4 regions of the Arthrobacter sp. 179 genome follow, and region 2 is predicted to be linked to each of the others. Evidence: riboswitches for the same ligand, from Rfam matches in the RefSeq annotation. Region 2 holds a riboswitch; each other region holds the start of a gene.

What was found. Region 2 has a riboswitch for S-adenosylmethionine ahead of ACT3UE_RS02530 (bifunctional o-acetylhomoserine/o-acetylserine sulfhydrylase). Riboswitches for the same ligand answer to the same signal wherever they lie in the genome.
Region 1: another riboswitch for S-adenosylmethionine. It lies ahead of ACT3UE_RS08390 (acyl-CoA dehydrogenase family protein); the one in region 2 lies ahead of ACT3UE_RS02530 (bifunctional o-acetylhomoserine/o-acetylserine sulfhydrylase).
Region 3: another riboswitch for S-adenosylmethionine. It lies ahead of ACT3UE_RS00310 (OsmC family protein); the one in region 2 lies ahead of ACT3UE_RS02530 (bifunctional o-acetylhomoserine/o-acetylserine sulfhydrylase).
Region 4: another riboswitch for S-adenosylmethionine. It lies ahead of ACT3UE_RS00985 (flavin reductase family protein); the one in region 2 lies ahead of ACT3UE_RS02530 (bifunctional o-acetylhomoserine/o-acetylserine sulfhydrylase).

The regions. Positions count from the first base shown of each region.
Region 1 is NZ_JBQSYU010000010.1:100,664-105,974, forward strand. It holds gene ACT3UE_RS08385 (LLM class flavin-dependent oxidoreductase) at 1-579, opposite strand, end outside; gene ACT3UE_RS08390 (acyl-CoA dehydrogenase family protein) at 576-1,841, opposite strand; SAM riboswitch class I at 1,850-1,948, opposite strand; gene ACT3UE_RS08395 (OsmC family protein) at 2,329-2,934, shown strand; gene ACT3UE_RS08400 (sodium:solute symporter family protein) at 2,871-4,565, shown strand; gene acs (acetate--CoA ligase) at 4,657-5,311, shown strand, end outside.
Region 2 is NZ_JBQSYU010000002.1:204,231-209,541, forward strand. It holds gene ACT3UE_RS02520 (GDSL-type esterase/lipase family protein) at 1-1,083, shown strand, start outside; gene ACT3UE_RS02525 (VOC family protein) at 1,159-1,803, opposite strand; SAM riboswitch class IV at 2,012-2,128, shown strand; gene ACT3UE_RS02530 (bifunctional o-acetylhomoserine/o-acetylserine sulfhydrylase) at 2,196-3,557, shown strand; gene metX (homoserine O-acetyltransferase MetX) at 3,575-4,750, shown strand; gene ACT3UE_RS02540 (SGNH/GDSL hydrolase family protein) at 4,769-5,311, opposite strand, start outside.
Region 3 is NZ_JBQSYU010000001.1:55,795-61,105, reverse strand. It holds partial or broken gene ACT3UE_RS00320 (DUF805 domain-containing protein) at 236-484, opposite strand; gene ACT3UE_RS00315 (DUF805 domain-containing protein) at 717-1,334, opposite strand; gene ACT3UE_RS00310 (OsmC family protein) at 1,880-2,422, opposite strand; SAM riboswitch class IV at 2,457-2,572, opposite strand; gene ACT3UE_RS00305 (DUF6226 family protein) at 2,725-3,393, shown strand; gene ACT3UE_RS00300 (SRPBCC family protein) at 3,596-4,048, opposite strand; gene ACT3UE_RS00295 (hypothetical protein) at 4,114-4,320, shown strand; gene ACT3UE_RS00290 (hypothetical protein) at 4,362-4,814, shown strand; gene ACT3UE_RS00285 (bifunctional metallophosphatase/5'-nucleotidase) at 4,865-5,311, opposite strand, start outside.
Region 4 is NZ_JBQSYU010000001.1:189,764-195,074, reverse strand. It holds gene rpsF (30S ribosomal protein S6) at 1-280, shown strand, start outside; gene ACT3UE_RS01000 (single-stranded DNA-binding protein) at 322-897, shown strand; gene rpsR (30S ribosomal protein S18) at 966-1,205, shown strand; gene rplI (50S ribosomal protein L9) at 1,220-1,675, shown strand; SAM riboswitch class IV at 1,891-2,005, shown strand; gene ACT3UE_RS00985 (flavin reductase family protein) at 2,058-2,564, shown strand; gene ACT3UE_RS00980 (hypothetical protein) at 2,584-3,030, opposite strand; gene ACT3UE_RS00975 (DUF1801 domain-containing protein) at 3,111-3,533, opposite strand; gene dnaB (replicative DNA helicase) at 4,099-5,311, shown strand, end outside.

The sequences.
Region 1 (5,311 bases), on a different contig from region 2:
CCCCGATTCCCGGTCGCGGAGAACGGCGTCGTCCTCCCAGGAACCCTCGAGCAGCTTATAGACCACTTCGAGGTACTCATCGGCGTGGTCGTAGCGTTCGTCGTGTTCCATCTGGTCTTCCTGGCCCATGTTCCTGGCTGCCGAGGGCAGGTATCCGGTCACCACGTTCCAGCCGAGGCGGCCGTTGGTCAGGTGGTCCAGGGTCGCCAGTCGGCGGGCGAACGGGTAGGGGTGTTCGTAGGCGGTTCCGGCGGTGACCCCGAAGCCCAGGTTCTCGGTGACGGAAGCCATCGCGGAGACCAGCAGGAACGGGTCGTTGACCGGGACCTGGGCGCCGGCGGAGAGCGGGGTGGAGTTGGTGGATCCGTAGACGTCGTAGGTGCCCAAGACGTCCGCGATGAAGATCCCGTCGAACAGCCCCTTCTCCAGCGTCTTGGCCAGCTCGGTCCAGTAGCCCAGTTCCTTATAGCGCCACGCCTGGTCCTGCGGATGACGCCACAGCCCCGGCGATTGGTGGACCACGCAGTTCATGTCGAAGGCGTTCAGGCGGATCCGGCGGCGTGCTGGTGTGGTGCTCATTTTTCTCCTTCAGGGGTCTTGAGGTCGCCGACGGCGCCGAGTTTGCGCGGCGTCGCGGCGTTGACCTCGTAGTCGCCGACGATGCGGGACTTGTACATGGCGGGGTTGTGGGTGGCTATGGTGCGCGCGTTGCGCCAGTGGCGGTCCAGGTTGCAGGCGGTGGAGGTCGCCGAGGCGCCGAGGCCGTCGAAGAGCTTGCTGGTCGCCTCGAGCACGAGTGGTTGGATGCTCGTCTGGGCCCGGTTGGCGGCCAGCTCGCTGACCGCGTACTGCTCCGCGGGGCTCAGCCCCGGTTGGCCGATCACCGATTCGAGTTCGGCGATGGCGGCCAACAGGATCGCGTCCACGGCACAGGCGGTCGCCGAGATCTCTCCGATGACCTGCAGGACCTGGGGTTCATGCCGGGAGGGGACGCCGGTTCCGGTGGTGAAGGCTCGTTCACGCAGTTGGGTGTGGGCGCGGGCGTCGGCGAGGACCGCCCGGGCGATACCGGCCTGGACGGCGAGCAGCACCAACTGGAAGATGGCCGATTCCGGGTGGACGTCCAGCACCTCGGGGTCCAGGAGCGTATCCACGGGAACCCGGGTGAATCCGGTGGTCCCGGTGCCGGTGAGTTGTTGGCCGAACCCGTCCCAATCGTCGTGGATGACCACCCCCGAATGCTGGGTGGACACCACCGCGACGTGGCGCCCTTCAACCGCCGGCGCCATGGCGGTGACCGCCACCCAGTCGGCGAAGAGCGTCCCGGTGCAGTAGTACTTCTGCCCCGTGAGCAGCCAGCCGGCCTCGGACTGTTCGACGGCGGTGTTCAGGTGGCCCAGGTCGTTGCCGCCGCGCTCGGTGTAGGCGTTGCCGACGATCTGCCCGGCGACGAAGCGGGCGAACCAGCGCGCCTTGACCGCCTCGTCGTGGAGCAGCAGCACCGATTCGACGAAGCCGATATGGGCCCGCAGCAATTGGGCGATCTGCGAGTCGGCCTCCCCCAGCTCGATGAGCAAGCGGAAGGAATCAACCAGCGAGGCGCCGAAGCCGCCGACCTCCCGGGGGACCCGCAGGGCACCGAAGCGGGCCTGGTTGAGCCAGCCGACCTGTTCGAAGGGCAGGATCCGCCGGGCATCTCGGTCGGCGGCGCCATCGGCGATGCTGGCGAACACGGGTCTGAAGACCGCCGCGAGTTCGTCGTAGTGTCCGTCGGCGGGCACGCCGGGGGTCAGTTTGATCAGGTGTCGCGGGGTCACTTCGTCGATCGGCAGGGCAGCCACAGAACATCACTCCATCGGTTCCGGCGTGAGCACCTTCCTCCCGACGGATCGGGAAGGGGTTGCTGCGGCGTCACGGAGCCAGATCTCTCGGCCGCTCTGGATGGTTGTTGTCTCCATTGGGCCACATCATGGGCCCTCAGCGCCACCGTTGGAGTCAACGGAAACCACTTTTCCGGGGTGTTTCAGCCCAGGTTCCGAGCCCCAGGCAATCCAAGCAACATCGAATATTTCCGTTATTTGCACGGGTTCTGGACACGAAAGTTCAATCCGGGCACCTCGCAGGAAACATCAATGAAATATTTCGCAACGCGTCGTGTGAAGTTGCTTCTTCTGGTGCCGGTGGCCTTTAGTGGAAAGGTACCCATCCCGAGCGGCCGAGAGATCTGGCTCCGTGACGCCGCAGCAACCACGCCGAACAAGGCCCCGCCACCCCGCGGAACCCGTCACCGGCGAAGGTGCTTCCGCCAGGAACGATGGAGCTGAGTTCATGAGCATTGCCCCGACCCGTACGACCGACGCACAGCAGACCCGCCTCGGGGGCTCCGTCTCCCCGAAAGCCCACGACAAACGCATTCGTTCCCAAGGGACGTGGCAGGGATCCATGCGGACGAAGATCCGGATCCGGGCCTTCGGCTTCGAAGTGGACGAGCCCGAACCCGTTGGCGGGACCGATACCGCCCCCACTCCCATGGAATACATGGTCGGCGCAGTCAACGCATGCCTGGGCGTGGTGGTCGAACAGATCGCCGAGGAACTGCAGATCGGTCTCGAAGCCATCGAGACCTATTGCCTGGCTACCCAGGACACGCGCGGATTCGCCGGTACCGCCGATGTCCAGCCCTTTTTTCATTCCTGCCGGATCGCCGTCCACGTCCAGACCGGAGAACAAGATGCCAGCCGGTTGGACCAGCTGACGACGTCCGTGGAATCACGTTGTCCGGCGCTGACCCTGATCCGCGCCGCCGGCGTTGTCGTGGATCTCCGCTGGCATTTCGCGGAGTTGATCGATGTCGACGCTCCTGAAAGGGAATGCAACAACGCGGATGCCCTCTCTCGCGGTCTCGACTCGCGGTCCCGAAAGGTGGAGCAGTGACATCGGCGGGCGCATGGACCATCGGCTTAGCCGTGGGCTATACGGCTCTTTTGCTCTTTGGCGGCCGCTGGTCCCGCGTGCGCGCAGGGCGTCCCGGCGGACAGGGCTTCTTCGATGGCGGCCGTTCCTTCAGCCCTTGGACCGTCGCCTTCTGCATCACGGGGCTCTTCTCGGGCTCTTCATATATTTCCATCATGGAACTCAGCTATCGGACCGGGATTTCCGCTGCCTGGTACGGAGTGGCCGAAACGGTGCAAATTCTGCTGATCGCCTTGTTGCTGGTGAAACCGCTGCGGGAGAAGCTCGTCGTGACGGTCACCGGCATCATCGGTGATCGGTTCGGTCGGGCGGCTAAAGCCATCGCGGGCGTCATTACGGCGGTCACTTTCCCCATGTGGTCGGTGGCCACAACGATCGCCTTCGCCTCGGCTTTGACGGCGTTCACCGATTTGCCGCTGCAATGGACGGTCACTGCGACCGCGCTGCTTCTGTTGGTTTTTCTCTGGTCGGGCGGCATGAGGTCCGTGGCATTCAATCAGACGTTGAACTGCCTGGTCTTCGTCGTCATGCTCGTCATCGCGGGCTTCGTAGTGTTGTCGAATCCCGGCCCCGGCGGTTGGCAGGAATTGGCAGCCACCCGTCCGGCGATGGTCGACCCCGGAAATGCCGGGCTGTCCCTCATCGTCGCCTGGTTTGGGACATTCATCGTCAATGTGCCGCTGGCGCAGGCTGCCTTCCAAATGACCATGTCCTGCCGCTCTCCGCGTGACGGCCAGAAGGGCCTGTATGCGGCAGCCCTCTTCGGGATCCCCTTCATCGTCCTCGGTGCCCTGGTGGGGACCTCCGCAGCCATTGCGGTTCCCGACCAGGAACTTGGCCTCGTGGCTGTCCCCTATTACATCAGCGAGACCCTGCCGGCGCCGCTGGTCGGCCTCTTCTTCCTTGGCGTCTGGGCCTGCGCCATGGGCTGGGCGGGGCCATGCCAGTTTTCCGGAGCCACGTCCCTGGGCCGTGATGTCGGCAGCGCATTACGCCCCAAGGCCACCGAACAAGATCTGGTTCGCTACACCCGGTACTCCTTGGTTGCCCTGACGGCCTTGATGATCCTTTACGGGATCCTTCGCACCGAGCAGGCTGCCTGGTGGAACGTCCTTGCCTGGACCTTGCGCAACGGGGCCACGTTGGCGCCGGTTCTCGCGGTCTTCCTTTGGCCGTTGGCCAGCCGTCGGGCAGTACATGCAGCCATGCTTTCCGGGTTCCTTGCCGGCATTGCCTGGAACCAGCTCTCGGGCTGGTCCGCCACAACGTTCTTCGCAGGAATCCATCCCGTGTGGGTTGGAATGGGCATCAACCTTGCAGTCATGGTCGTGGTCACGCTGGTGACCGTGCCCTGGGAATCCACCCCGGATCGAAAACGACGAACGGCCGGCATCCGCTACACCGCGGGTGGAACGTTGGTCGCTGCAGCACTGCTGACGTTCGGAGAATGGCTGGGACATTTCGGGCTTCTGGGGCTGGGACTCTTCACCGCCGTGACCCTCTACTCACTGGCGATCTTCAATCTCACCGTAGGAACCACCCGCCGGCAGCACCTGCCCACCACGGAAGAAACCATCCCGGTTTCCGCCTAGGACCCCACCGGTCATCTCCCGGGGGCCGCTACCCACCGCGGGGAAGCCTTACATGGCCCCGCGTCATACTGCCCACCCGATTGGAGCACCCATGACCAACGTACCGACAATGGACTCCCCCACTGCCGACGCCCAGCTCGATGTCCTGAACGCCGAAGCCGCACGCCTGGACTTCTGGGCCGAGGCCGCGGCACGCCTGGACTGGACCGAACCCTGGCATACGATCCACAGCACTACCGCCGTGGACCCGGTGGCCCGCCGGGGCCCCGAACTACGCTGGTTCGAGGGCGGGAAACTCAATGCGGCGGTGAACTGTGCCGACCGGCATGTCGCCTCCGGCCAGGGGGAGAAGGTCGCCCTGCATTTCGAGGGCGAACCCGGGGACCGGCGCAGTGTCACCTACGCCGAGCTGACCGGCATGGTCAGCCAGGCGGCCCACGCCTTGACCTCCCTGGGCATCGGCGTCGGGGACCGCGTGGTCATCTACCTGCCGGTGCTGGTGGAGACCATTGTCATCACCCTGGCCTGCGCCCGGATTGGTGCGGTGCATTCGCTGGTCTTCGGCGGCTTCTCGGCCGAGGCCCTGCGATTCCGGGTCGAGGACACCGGGGCGAAGCTCCTGGTCACCACCGACGGCCAGTTCCGCCGCGGAACCGCGGTGCCGGTCAAGGCCCACGCCGACGCCGCGGTGGCCGGGGACAACGCCATCGAACACGTATTGGTCATCCGTCGCACCGGCAGCGGGA
Region 2 (5,311 bases):
CACCGGCTGCCGGCCTGGGTGCGCCGGCAATACCCTGAACAGACCCTCATGGACCGTGAATCCCAGCCCGCGGGCGTCCGCATTGTCGTGAGGACGACTGCGACCCGGATCAAGCTCGTCTCCCATTCGACGCACACCGCGTTCCGGGGGAGCGAAAGGCCCCGTGGCCGCATCGACGTCTTCGTCGACGGCAGCCTCCAGCTCGGCGACGAACTCACCGGCGGGGACGCCGTGGAAATCGACATGGCCGCCGGCTCGATGCACCACGTGGCCGGGCCCCACCACACAACCGTCGTGGAGGGCCTCGCGCCAACGGAGAAGACGCTCGAATTCCACCTCCCCCACAATGAATCCCTGGAGTTGATCAGCCTCTGCTCCGACAAGCCGCTCCACCCCGCGCCCCGGACCCGTCCGCTGTGGGTCCACCACGGCAGCTCCATCAGCCAGGGATCGAACGCGGCATCCCCCAGCGGGATCTGGCCCGCCGTGGCAGCCCGCCGGGGCGGGGTCGAACTGCACAACCTCGGCTTCGGGGGCAGCTGCTTCGTGGACCCCTTCATGGCGCGGGTGATCCGCGATGCGCCAGCGGACGTCATCAGCGTCAAACTCGGCATCAACATCGTGAACCTGGATGCCATGCGCGTGCGGACCCTGGTCCCGGCCATCCACGGATTCCTTGACACCATCCGCGAGGGGCATCCCACCACGCCGCTGGTGTTGATCTCCCCGATCTTCTGCCCGATTCACGAAAGCACGTCGGGCCCCGGCACGATCGTCCCGGAGAGCCTGGGGACCAGCCAGGTCAAGTTCAGCGCGACGGGGACCCCAGGGGATGAATCGGCGGGACGGCTGACCTTGGAGGTCATCCGCCGCGAGATGCGCTCCCTGGTCGAAGACCGGGCGGACGATGCGAACCTGTACTTCCTGGACGGACTCGAGCTGTATGGGGCCCCGGACGAGGCCGAGCTGCCGCTGCCGGACAACCTGCATCCGGATTCCGCAACGCATCAGCTGATCGGCGATCGCTTCGCCGATCGGGTCTTCGCCGCCGACGGACCCTTCGCGGCGGTGCCGCGGCACTGATCCGGGACGGCACAGAGCGAAAACGACGGCGGCCCGCGGGCCGCCGTCGTTCGGTGTTCCACCTCCGTGAGCGGATCAGAGGGTGATGGTCCCCGAGGGGGTCTCGAAGGTCACCGTCATGATTCCCGGGGTGCCATTGGGGGCCTCCCACTGGACTTCGACATCGCCCAACGGCGACTCCGAGGGGGTGCCCAGCCATTCGCGGACCCGTTCGACCGAACCGGCGATCGCGATCCCGGAGATATGCCCCTGCGGATCCAATGCCCGGGAGGGGTGCAGGTCCTCGGTGCCGGTATCCCAGCGCAGCATGTAGGGCACCTGCGGGTCGGCGATCAGGCCCTTGATGCCGATCTGCTGCCACGTCAGTTCTTGGCCGTCGGGGAACTTGCGGTTGCCCGGGACCGATGACCGGCCCAGACGTTCCTCGAACGGGGCCAGGTCGTCAACGGCGACGCACCAACCCATCCATCCGCCACCCATCTCCGATCGGGCCCGGACGGCCTGGCCGAACGGCGCCTTGTCCGAGGACGGGTGGTCCAGGACCTCCACGACCTCCAGGTACTGGGTGTTCTTCAACGGGAAAATGACGTTCCTGGTCCCGAAGCGGGGATGAATGCCTCCCTTGACGGACTCGATCCCCAGAGTCTTGCCGACACGGGCGGCCGTCGCGGCCAACCCGTCTGGTCCACATGCGTACGAAACGTGATCCAACCTCATCATGGCTTCATGATCGCACTTTGTGAGGTGCGTCTCGACTTAGGGTGCCCTAAATCACCATGGTTCGTATTTTCCTCGACCCGTTTCCCGGGCCTCCATCGCGGCCGTCAGGAGGGGGACCGGACGGGGGAGGGGGAGGAATGTTGCGCCCTGCGGTCATATTGACGCCGCGTTGTTGCGGCGGCCGCCCCGATCCACAACACTGGAGGCAGGTCATGAGTGCCAGCGCGAAACCCCGGTTTGCTGGCCGGCAACCCTCCACTCGCGGTGGGGTGCCCCGGGTGAAGACCTGGTTCGCCTCCACAAGGAGAACGGACAAGCGCGGGTCACCTCCCGGCGTTCCCTTCCGGGACCGCCGTGGAACAGGGGCCCCTGAGTCGTAGAAGGGGACAGAAATGTCTGCATCATGGTCTTTTGAAACCCGCCAGGTCCACGCCGGACAGGCACCGGATCCCACCACCGGGGCCCGGGCGCCGCCGATCTACCAGACGACGTCGTATGTCTTCCCCAGCGCCGAGAGTGCCGCAGCACGCTTCGCGCTGAAGGAACTCGAGCCGATCTACACCCGCATCGGCAACCCGACGCAGGAAGCCGTCGAAACCCGGATCGCCGACCTCGAAGGCGGGGTCGGGGCCCTGCTGCTGGCCTCGGGCCAGGCGGCGACCACGCTTTCGATCCTCAACCTCGCGGGAGCCGGGGACCATATCGTGGCCAGCCCGAGCCTCTACGGGGGAACGCAGAACCTGTTCAAGCACACGTTGAAGCGCCTCGGCATCGAGGTCACCTTCGTGGAGGATCCCGACCACCTGGATTCCTGGCGGGCCGCGGTGAAACCGAACACCAAGGCATTCTTCGGTGAGGTCATCTCCAATCCGCGCCAGGACGTCCTGGATATCGAGGGCGTCAGCACGGTGGCCCACGAAGCCGGGGTCCCGCTCATCGTGGACAACACCCTGGGCACCCCGTACCTGGTCCGCCCCATCGAATTCGGTGCCGACATCGTGGTGCACTCGGCCACGAAGTACCTGGGCGGGCACGGAACCTCCGTCGCCGGGGCCATCGTTGATTCGGGCAACTTCGACTTCGCGGCCGACCCGGAACGCTTCCCGGAATTCAATACCCCCGACGAGTCCTACAACGGGCTGGTCTTCGCCCGCGATCTGGGGGTCGACGGCGCCCTGGGGGCGAACCTGGCGTTCATCCTCAAGGCGCGCGTCCAGTTGTTGCGCGATCTGGGTTCGGCGGTCTCCCCGTTCAACGCCTTCCTGATCGCCCAGGGCCTGGAAACCCTGAGCCTGCGCATGGAACGCCATGTGGCCAACGCGCAGAAGGTCGCCGAATGGCTCGAGGCCCACGCCCAGGTCGACTCCGTCGCCTTCGCCGGCCTGCCCTCCAGCCCCTGGTACGAACTCGGCCGCAAATACGCCCCGCGGGGCGTCGGCGCGGTCCTGGCCTTCGAGATCTCCGGCGGCGAACCGGCCGGCCGGGCCTTCGTCGACGGCCTCGAACTGCACTCCAACGTCGCCAACATCGGCGATGTGCGCTCGCTGGTGATCCACCCGGCCTCCACCACGCACTCCCAGCTCTCCGACGCCGAACGCGCCGCGGCCGGGGTGGGAGCCGGACTGGTGCGCCTGTCGGTGGGCATCGAGCACATCGACGACATCATCGCCGACCTCGAGGTCGGTTTCGCCGCCGCGGCCGCCGCCGGGGACGAAGCCGCAGAGGCCGCCCCGGAAGTCCAGGCCGTCCGGTGAGCCAGGGCGTCGGCGACGTGAGGGAACGACGTCAGGCCCCCGGGGCGCCGTTGATCCGTGACGGCATCCTCAAATGCGTGCCCATCGGCGGCTACCGCTTCGAGACCGGCGGCTGGCTGCCCGAGGTGATGATCGGCTACGAGACCTGGGGGACCCTGGACGCCCGGGCCTCCAATGCGGTGCTGTTGCTGCACGCCCTGACGGGGGATACCCATGTCTCCCGGGGGCACAGCCAGGAAGAAGGCTGGTGGGAAGGACTCGTGGGTCCGGGAAAGACGATCGATACCGACAGGTTCTTCGTCGTGGCCCCGAACATGGTCGGCGGCTGCTATGGCTCCAGCGGGCCCTCCAGCCTCGACCCCGACGGGCAGGCCTGGGGCTCCCGGTTCCCGTTCACCACGGTGCGGGATTCGGTGCGCACCGAGGCCCGGTTGGCCGACTACCTGGGCATTTCACGCTGGCACTCCGTCCTGGGCGGTTCCCTCGGTGGAGCGCGAGCGTTGGAATGGGCGGTGGAATACCCCGAACGCGTGGCCCGGTGCGCCGTCATTGCGGCCACCGCGGTCGCCTCCGCCGAACAGATCGCCTTCGGGCAGATCCAGACGCAGGCCATCCGGCTGGATCCGGACTTCTCCGGTGGCGACTTCTACGGAGCGGCGCCCTCGGCCGGCGCCCTCGACGCCGTCGGCACCGTGGCCCGGGGCAGTGGCACCGGCCCCCTCGCGGGGCTGGGGATCGCCCGCCGGCTGGCCCACATCACCTACCGTTCCGAGCCGGAACTGGAGATCCGTTTCGGGCACGAGGGCCAGGCCGAGGAGGACCCCTTCGGCAGCCCCGGCTTCGACCGGGGCCGGTACCAGGTCGAAAGCTATCTGGACCACCAGGCCGGCAAGCTGGTGACCCGCTTCGACGCGAACTCCTACATCGTGCTCACCGAGGCACTGGTGGGGCATGACGTCGGACGGGGACGGGGCGGGGTCGAGGCCGCCCTGGCCCGGACCGGCGGGGTGGAATTCCTCATCGCCGCCGTCGACAGCGACCGGCTCTACGGCCCGCAGCAGTCCGAGCGCCTGGCCGCTGCCCTGCCGGAGACACCGCAGGTCCAGTACATCCATTCACCGATCGGCCACGATGGCTTCCTGACCGACATCGAACAGTTGAACCAGGTCCTTCGTTCGGGGTTCTACGCCTGAGGGCCCCGCCCCGGGAACCTAGTCCGCGTCGTTGCGCGGATCCCCGGCACCCACGCTGTGGGGGGTCCCGCCCGGGGAAAAGGGCATGGCCTGCGGGCGTTTGGCCGTGATTCCGTCACCGCTGGACTGGTGCCGAAGCCGCCGCAGCACCCAGGGCGCCAGATGCGTGCGCGCCCAGACCAGGTCCTCACGCCGGGCCACCCTCCAGGGCTTGGGCTCCGAGGGGCTCGGCTCCAAGGCCGTGAGCTCGTGTTCGACGTTGAGGGCATCCAGGGCCATCATCGCAATGGTGTGGTGGCCCAGCGGTGAGAAGTGCAGCCGGTCCGGGGCCCACATCCGGGGTTCGTGGAGCTGGCGCATCGCCCACATATCGGCGACGACCGCGTCATGGCGGGCGCCGATGGCCCGCAAGTTCTCGTTGTAGATGGCCACCCGGCCGCGCATCGAGCCCAGGACCGGGGTTTCACCGATATCGGGGCCGTTGAACAGCAGGACCGTGGCCCCGGTGGCCGAGAGCTCGCCGATGAACCGGTCCATGGTCACCGCCAGGGCATCGGGATC
Region 3 (5,311 bases), on a different contig from region 2:
GGAGGGTACTGCCCCGCGGGATCGCCGGCCGGGGCGCCGGGGTAGCCGACCGCGGAGCCTGGATGCCCGGTGGGTGCCCCGAGCATGGCCGCGCCGGCTGCCGCTCCGCCATCCGCGTCGAAACGGGCGCCGGCGGGGGGCCGAGGGCATGAGCAGGAGGATGAAGAGGAGCAGCCCCGCCGAAGAAAGGGATCAGGGTGAGCAGGTACAACAGCCCGCTGAAGTTCCCATCATGCAGCCGACGCACGCAGAGCGCGATGTTCGGGACGAAGGTCCCCAGCCAGTAGACAGTGAGCAGCAGGAGCGGGAAGGCGGCGCCGAGCCCCATCTCGCCGGTCACCGGGTCCATGCCACCGACCCCGAGAACGATGAACACGGCGAAGAGGACGAGATAGACGATGCTGTTGAAGAGGCAGAACCACCAGTACTCACTCCGGCTCGCTCGACCACTGAAGGTTGCATATTTGCCGAAGAAGCGCTTCACGGATTGATAGAAATCCGCGCCGTAGAGCGGCTGCTCCACCGGGACCTCCCCGAAGGTGACGGTGCGCCCCGAGGGGTTGCTTTACGGGGCGACGGATCCCGCGGGGCCGCCGTAGGGGTTGGGGTAACCAGCGCTCAAGGGGTTCTCCGGGGGAGTCGAGGCCAGGCGGTGTGCGCTGGCGTGCGGGGCCGATGCCCCGGCGGCGGACCGCCGGGACATCGCCGGGGCTTGGCTAGCCCTGGGTCGGGTCGGTGGGCTGCTGGTAGCCCTGTGGGGGGTTCTGGCCCGCGAAACCGCCGCCGGCAGCCGGTGCTCCCGGGTACCCGGCAGAGGTGCCAAAGGCGTTCCCGTAGGCTGCCGCGCCGCCATCGGCGTCGAAACGAGCACCTTCGGGGACGGAGGGCATGATCATGAGGACGAGGACCACGAGCCCACCGAGAATCGGCACCAGGATCAGCAGGTACAGGAATCCGCTGAAGTTGCCGTCGTGCAGGCGGCGGACGCTCAGGGCGATGGACGGGATGATGATGGCCAACCCATAGAGCCCGATCACCAAGGAGGGGATGGCCCCGCCGGCACCCATTTCACCGGTGACGGGGTCGGAGCCGGCCAGTCCGAATCCGATCGCCAAGCCGTAGAACACGGTGTAGACGATGGCGTTGAAAAGCGCGAAGAACCAGAACTCGCTGCGGCTGGCCCGACCCGAGAAGGTCGCATACTTCTTGAAGAAGCGCTTGATGGCCTGGCCGAAGCTGGCCCCGTAGAGCGGCTGGTCCAAGGGAGCCTCACCATGGGTGGGCATGGTGACCCCTCCGGGGTTGCCATAGGGGTTGGGGGTGCTGCTGCTCAAAATTTCCTCCATCGAAAGTATTTCGGGTGATCGGGAGTAGTCTTCCAGATGGAGCCTTGACATGCGATGGGGAGGACTCCCCATGTCGCGTCGTGTCTGCCCTTGGTGTGGGGTAGGCCCCCGGAGCCACCCCGACTAGCTCGAGGCCGCCGGGGCAACCGGCTACCTCTAGCTCGGTGGCATCGGAGGATTGCCCGCCTACACCTTGTGGTTCAGGGGGACCTCTGGAGGCTGCCGGCCACCGCCACTGCCCTGCTGACGGCTCCCGCCGCCGGCAGTGGCAGGCCTGGGCGCACTGGTCCTCGGGGAAGACCCCGATCCACGACAGCTCAGCGGTTTCAACTTGGCCATCACGGTGCCGGGAGCCGGACAGTTGTCACTGGACCGTCGAACTAGACAGAAGCTCACTTCATGAACATCAAGAGATCGCTGCTTCATGGATCGTGACTGGACACCAGGAGCCGCAGCCCCAGGGACAACACCGTGCAATTCGGCAGGTACAGCCGGTTCGGAGGTCCTGTTGGGAGTCGGCTGCTGGCCGCCTTCTAGGAGTTGACCCGCAGGGTCGTGGTCACCGGGGTCGGGTTCGTGAAGACGTCCAATACCGGGCAGTGGGCGTCGACGGCCGCCTGGAGTTCGGCATAGCGTTCCTCGGTGGCCGGACCCGAGACGTCCACGGTCAGCCGCACATCACCGAATCCCGGGCGGACCTTGTCCTCGATGCCGAACAGGCCGCGCACATCCAGGTCGGCGTCCGCCGAGATGTCCAGCGAGTCGATCGTGATGCCCAGCTGGTGAGCATAGAGGCGGTAGACCACCACCTGGCAGGAGATCAACGCCCCGAGGGCGTATTCGACGGGGCTGGCGGCGACGTCGTCCCCGGCCAATGCCGCCGGTTCGTCGACGGTGAATTCGTGGCGTCCGGCGCGGATGGTCGAACCGACCGAGCCCACCGGGTCGGCCGTCGCGCGGAACTGCAGCGATGCGCTGGCAGTGTTCTGACCGATCCGTTCCGCCCAGGCGGATCCCGCGGAATCGAGGCGTTCGGCGCGGTTGGAAATGCTGGTTTCTGCAAGGGTCTGGGTCATGGCGTTCCTTCGCTGTCATGGCGAGCGTGGCGCTGCGCCATACTTACGCCTCCCGGTCGGGACGGCGTCGAATCGTCACCTGGGGCACCCCACTATGGCGAAGGGGGTTGCCGTCCAACCGGCCAGGGCCTCAGGTTGGATCTCTTGATTCTTGGGTTCGATTCTGCTGGCGGGAACGCCGATCGGGCAAACGCGTCGCGTCATCCGGAGACATACGCCGGGTCATCCGCGGGTGGAGAGCCCGCCATCCCCGCAGCAGGATTCCCCTCGCCAGGGGGTATCCCAGCGGTTATCGTGGGGCCATGAGCGGATACCGGCGCCCGGAGTTCACCCCGGAGATCCATCGCGATGGACAGGGCGCCCCGATCGCCTACGGCCATCGGTGGGAAGGGATGTCTCCGCCTTCGCGCGCCTACTCCACGGTGGGCCATCGACACCGGTTCGCTCCCTTGCATGAGGTCGCTGATGCCCAGCTCGACTGGCTGTTGGACGCCTTTGACGTCGTCGCCGAACGGGACCCGGAGGTTGCTTCCGATCTGCTGTTCCCCTCGGAGGACGTCGTCCACGCGGTCCGGGTCGTCCCGTCCAACCTGCTCGCGGCCCCGCTGACCTTCGTCTTCACCGGGTTCCCGGGGATCTTCCTGCACGCTGGCGCCCTCTACGACGCCCACTATCCGGTATGCGGTTGCGATGCCTGCGATGACGATGTCCAGGAGCTGTTGGAAAACCTTGAATCCGTGGTGCGAGCCGTCGTCTCAGGCGGCTATTTTGAACGAATTAATCCCAACGACGACCAATCTGTCGATTATCGGCTGGCCGAGCCGGGCCGGTGGGAAGAAGCCGGGTGCATCCATGCCGAGGATGTGCCCGAGGGAAGGATGGAGGTGGCAGAAGCCATGCTCCCTTCCGATGGGCACTGGCGGCCGTGGCCGGAAGCGGTGCGAGACGCGGCTGGTGCGGCAGGGGGCTGACAAACCGTGTGCCCGTGGCGGTTCCGTCGTGATCTTCCATCAGGGCCGGCGGGCGTCAACACTGCGCGGGATGATGGCCACGTGCTTCCTGGCCGACATCGAAACACAAGAACCGCAGGCACTCATGGCGCGAATCACCGGCAACCATAAGCGCGGAAATGAACGCGTTGCACGGAAGCATCCGCGCAATCAGGGCCGCTAATTAGTCCACGGGCCCGGCGCTGAGATGGCGGTTCCGCTCCTCGATGAGCTTCTGCAGATAACGGGCCAGGAAGAGCTTCTCTGCCAAACGACCGAGAGGGCCGAACGGTGCGGCGAAATCGACGCGGTCAACCATGGTTGTTCCCCCCGACTCCTGGCTGAACTCATGGATATGACGAAACCAGCGGAACGGGCCCTTGACCTGTTCGTCGATGAAGGAGTGCGGTGCTTCCATCTGCATGATGCGGCTGGTCATCTTCAGGGGGACGCCAAAGTGCCAAGCCCGCCATGTCACGTTCTCACCGAGTGAGATGAGGCCGGAAGTGACACCGGCGATGGCCTCCTCCCGGGACTTCGCCAGCGATTGTTGATGGGTGTCGATGTTCCGGGCCAGATCGAATAAGTGTTCCTGAGGGATGGTGGTCCACGTCGTGCACTGGAAGGAAACGCTCATGGGCAGAGTCTCTCAGGTGTTGCCCGCCTCTCGAAAGGTCGGCGAATACGCGGTACGGTGCGCGTATGCGCTTCTCCACCCAGCAACGCCTCCTGATTGCCGCCTACTGCGCCATGATCCTCGTGGGTCTACTGCTGTTGGTCTTCGGGCTCTTCGGGGAATCCTGGTGGCTGCCCGTGATCGGCGCGCTCATCGTCGCAGGCTCCGGATTCACGCTCTCCGTATGGGTGCGGGAGTTTCGGCGTCAAGACACCCTGAAGAACCGGGCCTGAGGGTTGTTCCACGGGAGACGGTGAATCCGTAGTCTGTAGGCGTGAACAGAACAGCGACTCCCTTCCTCGTCATCGGTGGCCTCGGCATGCTGCTCGGTGGTCTCTTCTCCGCCATCAGTGCCGCCTCCCCGTCCTATTTGGCCGCCTGGGCGGTCGCCTATCTGGTGCTGGTGGTCGGTGTCGCGCAAGTGGTGCTGGGCCTGGGCCAGGCCCGGTTGGCCGTAAAAACCCCGTCGGAGGGCTTCGTTTCGGCCGAAGTCTTGACGTACAACCTCGCCAATATCGCCGTACTGGGTGGCTCGATGTTCTCCCTGACGTTGCTGACGTGGATTGGTGCGGGGCTGATCGTCGTCGCCATGGGCCTGTTCATCTGGGCGGCCCGCGGTGCTGCCTCGGAACAGCGGTGGTGGCTTTATGGATACCGGGCGATGATCGTGATCATCCTGGTATCGGCCCCCATCGGCATCATCCTGGCGAATTCGCGCATGGGCTGAAGGCGGCCGGCAACGGCCGCGCCGGCGAATGGCCGGCGCGGACACTGCGACTACTGCGCGACGGCCCGGCCCAGCGGGGCCGGGTCGACGACGTCGTGGGCCTCGAAGTAATCCAGGGCAGCGACCAGGTCGCTTTGGCCCGAGTCGGTCGCGTTTGCCCCCTCGGCCAACGTGGTGAAGTTGTCACCACCGGCGGCAAGGAACGAGTTCATAACCACCTTGAACACGTCGTCGTCGGCAATGGCCGCACCGTCGAAGGTCATCGAGGTGATGTGTGAGCCGCGGGCCGCATCCTCCGTGTAGGTGTAGTCCAGGCCTTCGGAGATCCCCAGATGCAGCTTGGGCCGGCTGGAGCCATCGGGCTGCCACTGTTCTTCCAGCACGGTCTTCAACTGAGCCCCGGTGAGGTCCTCGGTCCACAAGGTGTTGCCGAATGGTTGGACGTTGGCCACGTCCTTATATGTGACGGTCCCGTTCGTGCCATACAGCAGGTCGGC
Region 4 (5,311 bases), on a different contig from region 2:
GATCGACCCCGAGGTCGACGAACGTACCGTGGAACCGACTCTTGGCAAGTTCCTTGATGTCGTCCGCAACGATGGTGGCACCGTCGACAATGTTGATATCTGGGGCCGCCGCCGGCTGGCCTACGAGATCAAGAAGAAGGCAGAAGCCATCTACGCGGTGGTTACCTTCACCGCTACCCCGGCCACTTCCGCGGAACTTGACCGCCAGCTCTCGCTCAACGAGACGATCCTGCGCACCAAGATCACCCGCCCGGAAGACCAGAAGGTCGTCGCAGAGTAGTCTGCGTCGACTTTTCGTAGAAACCGACTCAAGGAGGCACCATGGCAGGCGAAACCGTCATCACGGTCATCGGAAATCTCACCGCTGACCCGGAATTGCGTTTCACCCCGTCCGGTTCTGCAGTGGCGAACTTCACCATTGCCTCGACCCCGCGGACCTTCGACCGCCAGACCAGTGAGTGGAAGGACGGCGAAACGCTGTTCCTTCGCGCATCGGTGTGGCGCGATGCTGCCGAAAATGTCGCCGAGACGCTGACCAAGGGCATGCGCGTCGTCGCCCAGGGTCGGTTGAAGTCGCGTTCCTTCGAAACCAAGGAAGGCGAGAAGCGCACCGTCATGGAGCTGGATGCCGACGAGATCGGCCCCTCGCTTCGCTACGCTTCCGCCAAGGTCACCCGCACCCAGCGCAACAACTCGGGTGGTGGCGGCTTCGGCGGCGGTAATGCCGGAGGAAACTTCGGTGGCGGAAACCAGAGCGGCAACGCTGGATTCGGTGGGGGAAACCCCGGCGGAAACCAGGGCGGCACCTGGAACGCTCCGGCTCAGGACCCCTGGGCCTCCTCCTCCAATAACGGTGGATGGGGCAATGCCGGCGGGTCCGACGAACCACCCTTCTAAAGCAACACCTCTTATTCACCATCCCGCGGAAAAATTCTGCGGGCTCCACCAGATAAAGGAGCTCCACGATGGCTAAGGCTGAACTCCGTAAGCCCAAACCAAAGTCCAATCCCTTGAAGGCCGCTGACATCACCGTCATCGACTACAAGGACGTAGCATTGCTGCGCAAGTTCATTTCCGACCGCGGAAAGATCCGTGCCCGTCGCGTGACAGGCGTCTCCGTCCAGGAGCAGCGCAAGATCGCCCAGGCCATCAAGAACGCGCGTGAAGTTGCCCTGCTGCCTTACTCCGGCGCTGGCCGCGGCTAGGAAGGGATAACACCATGGCAAAGCTGATTCTGACCCACGAAGTAACCGGTCTTGGTACCGCTGGCGAGGTCGTCGAGGTGAAGGATGGTTACGCACGTAACTACCTGCTGCCCCGCGGTTTCGCGCTGCTCTGGAGCAAGGGTGGTGAGAAGCAGGTCGAGTCCATCAAGGCCGCCCGCACTGCTCGCGCCATCGCATCCCTCGAGGATGCCCAGGCATTGGCCCAGAACTTGTCCGCCCAGGCGGTCAAGATCACGGTCAAGGCCGGCCAGGGTGGTCGCCTCTTCGGCACCGTCAAGACCGCCGATATCGCCAACGCAGTCGAGGCCGCCGGCCTCGGCTCGATCGACAAGCGCACGGTGGAAATCCCCGAGCACATCAAGTCGACCGGCAACTACCAGGCAACCGTCCGTCTGCACGAGGACGTCTCCGCGACCATCGACCTGCAGGTCGTCGCCGCGAAGAAGTAGCCACCACCGCGAACCGGCTACCCTCCCCACGGGAGGTGGAGCCGACCACGGTGGACCCGAGGGGCCCTGCGCGTAAGCGCAGGGCCCCTCGGTCGTTAAGGCCCGACATCGTCGGCGGCCCATGTGCCTCCGGCTGTGGCCCCCGGGAGGCGATCTTGCGAAATATTGCGGAGATCTTTGACCCCGGGGACCCACCGGCCCTAGCGTGGACCATGAATCAAGAGCGCCACCTTCCAAGCCCTGGCTGGGTGGCCGGCAACCCTCTCACGGTAGTGGGGTGCTCCAGGTGATGATTCGGCCGTCCGGCTCCCCGGGCGGCAAGTACCGCACCCCGTGTGGATCCCGGGATCCACCGGTGTGCCATACGCCGGAAGCAGAGCAGATGACACTGTCCCATGATCTTCAACCCGACGCACTCCGCCAGGCCTTCGCGCGCCACCCTTCGGGAATCGCCGCCCTGTGCGCGATCATCGATGGCGAGGCCCAGGGCCTGGTCGCCTCCTCCTTCACCGTCGGGGTCTCCATGGACCCTCCGTTGGTGATGTTCGCGGTGCAGAACAGCTCCCGGACCTGGCCCATCGTGCGGGCCGCGGGCCGGATCGGCGTGTCGGTTCTCGGCGAGGCCCATGAGCGGGTCTGCCGGCAGATCGCCTCCAAATCGGGTGACCGGTTTGCCGGGTTGCGGCTGGACTCCACCGATGAAGGGGCCCTGTTCCTGAACGAGGCCTCCCTGTGGTTGGACTGCAGCGTGGAACGCGAATTCCCCGCCGGGGACCACCATGTGGTCCTCCTGCGGGTCCACGGCCATGCCGGACACGACGGGGCCCATGACCCGTTGGTCTTCCACGGTTCGGCCTTCCGCACGTTGCAGGCGGAGGCCCTGGTCTAGGACCGCTGGGGGGGGGTGGCTACATGCCCCGCAGGGTGTCCACGTATCGTTTGGCCTGGAGCAGCCCCAGGCCGGTGTCCTGCCTGATCTTACGTACCGCGCCGACGTAGTTTCCTTGATTGATCAGCTGCATGACGCGGTCGAAATTGGGGTTTCCCGGACCGGGCGCCATCCCCGGGGGATGTTCGAGGTCGAACCCGGTGCTCTGGCCGGTGCGTCCGGGGGAGTTGCGGGCGGCCTGGGCCGCCCGAGCCGTCGTCGCCGCCCGGAGCTTTTCCGCCTTCTCCGTGTCGATCTGCTGTTGGTGGGCCGCCGTGGCATTGAGGCGGGCGATGTATTGCTCGGCATCGCTGGGGTGGCCCGAGGGTCGTGTCTTGAAGATCCAGGTCAAGGCACCGAACACCGCGAAAAGGACGACGATCGCGACGATCGCCGTCAGCAGTTCGGAACCGCTGATTTCAGACATGTCCCCTCCTGGGGTTCGGGGCCGCCGCGCGGGCGACGGTCTTTCCTCCATTATTTCACGTGCCTTGGCTCCGGACCCGTTCAGGGCTGGTGAAGTTCGGTCATCACGTGGTGGTGTCCAGTATCCATGAGTTCACGCAGGATCCCGAGCCCGACGTCGGCCAACTTGTTGACGTAGAGGCACGAAGCGCCCAGTCGGTGCTTGCCGAGTCCAGCCGGGAGCCCGGCCGCGGCCGGGGGGTCCGTCAGCCCGTAGAGGGCCAGCGAGGAGGCGCGGGGAGAGCACCCGATCGCCGGGGTATCTCCTTCACGCCCGCTGGGGTAGCGGTAATGGTAGGAGCCGAACCCGACGATGCTGGTTCCCCACATCATCGCGGGCCGACCGCTGGCTTCCTGCATCATCGACAGAAGTGCGTGGGCGTCGTCCCGCCGCGCGGGGTGCTCGATGGCAGCGAGGAAATCACGTGGATCCACCTCTGTCGGTCGGGTCTTCGCTGCTGACATCGTGCCAGCGTGCCAGTGCGATTCGGCGACGGCAATGGATGTCCCGGCCCGGCCCGAGGACGCGAAAGTCAAAGCTACCCACAGCTGGCGGCGTGTCTGTGGAGAACCATGGCCAACTTGTGGATAAGTGGCGCCTGCACACATGTGTGCTGCTTGGCAACCTGCAAGTAGGGGGTGAATGTTGACGAAAAGTTTTCTTCCATCAGTTGTTATCCACAAGTAAAATGCCTAGTCAGAGCAGGGTTATTGAAGGAAAATAAAAGTAATCCACAAGCCCGTCCCCAGACTGTGCACACAACACGCCGCGTCACCCACAGGTTCTCCACATGGGCTGTGGATAACTCTCTTTGGTTCTGCCCGTCGGGGGCATAGGGTGACAGGGTCCCCGGCTCCAACCGGGCTGGATTCCCCGTTCGTCACCCGCGGCACCATTGTGTCGGTGGGTCGCATTCACTGGGATACTAGAGGGACGTGGCTGCGCCGCATCACCGGCGCCGCGCTGAGAGGGAAGGAACCGGACGTGACGCTCACGCACACCGAATCAGGGTCGTCGAATTCATCGGACATGGGGCGGACCCCGCCCCAGGACCTCGTGGCGGAGCAAAGCGTGCTCGGTGGCATGATGCTCTCGAAGGATGCCATCGCGGACTGTGTCGAGGTCCTGCGGGGCGTCGATTTCTATCGGCCCGCGCATGAGGCGATCTACGAGGCCGTCGTGGACCTCTATGGCCGGGGCGAACCCGCCGACGCGGTGACGGTGTCCGACCACTTGACCAAACGCGGGGAGATCTCCCGTGTCGGAGGACCCGCCTACCTGCACACACTGATCCAGTCGGTGCCGACCGCGGCCAACGCCGGGTTCTACGCGGAGATCGTCCGTGAACGGGCGGTATTACGCCGGCTGGTTGAAGCGGGCACCAAGATCGTGCAGATGGGCTACAGCCAGGACGGCGAGGTCGACGCGATCGTCAACGATGCGCAGGCCCAGATCTACGCGGTGGCCGAACGACGCACCTCGGAGGACTACGTCCCGCTCCGCGACATCATCGAAGGCACCGTAGACGAGATCGAATCGGCGGGCCAGCGTGGCGAGGGAATGATCGGGGTGCCGACCGGCCTCTATGAACTCGACGAACTGACCCAGGGCCTCCACGGAGGACAGATGGTCGTGGTGGCCGCCCGACCCGCGGTGGGCAAGTCGGTCTTCGCCCTGGACATCGCCCGTTCGGCATCCATCAAGAACAACATGACCACCGTGGTCTTCTCCCTGGAGATGGGGCGCAACGAGATCGCCATGCGTCTGCTGTCGGCCGAAGCCAGCATCGGATTGCAGGATCTGCGCAAGGGCACCATCAAGGACGAGCAGTGGGGCAAGATCGCCACCACCATGGGGCGGTTGAACGAGGCGCCGTTGTTCATCGACGACTCCCCGAACATGTCACTGATGGAGATCCGGGCCAAGTGCCGGCGCCTGAAGCAGCGGCACGACCTGAAGCTCGTGGTGCTGGACTACCTCCAGCTGATGAGTTCGGGCAAACGCGTGGAATCGCGCCAGCAGGAAGTCTCGGAGTTCTCTCGGGCACTGAAGCTGTTGGCCAAGGAACTCGATGTTCCCGTCGTCGCCCTCTCGCAGCTCAACCGTGGTTCCGAGCAGCGCACCGATAAGAAGCCGATGGTCTCGGATCTGCGTGAGTCGGGCTCGATCGAGCAGGACGCCGACCTGGTGATCCTGTTGCACCGCGAGGATATCTACGACAAGGAATCCGCACGCGCCGGCG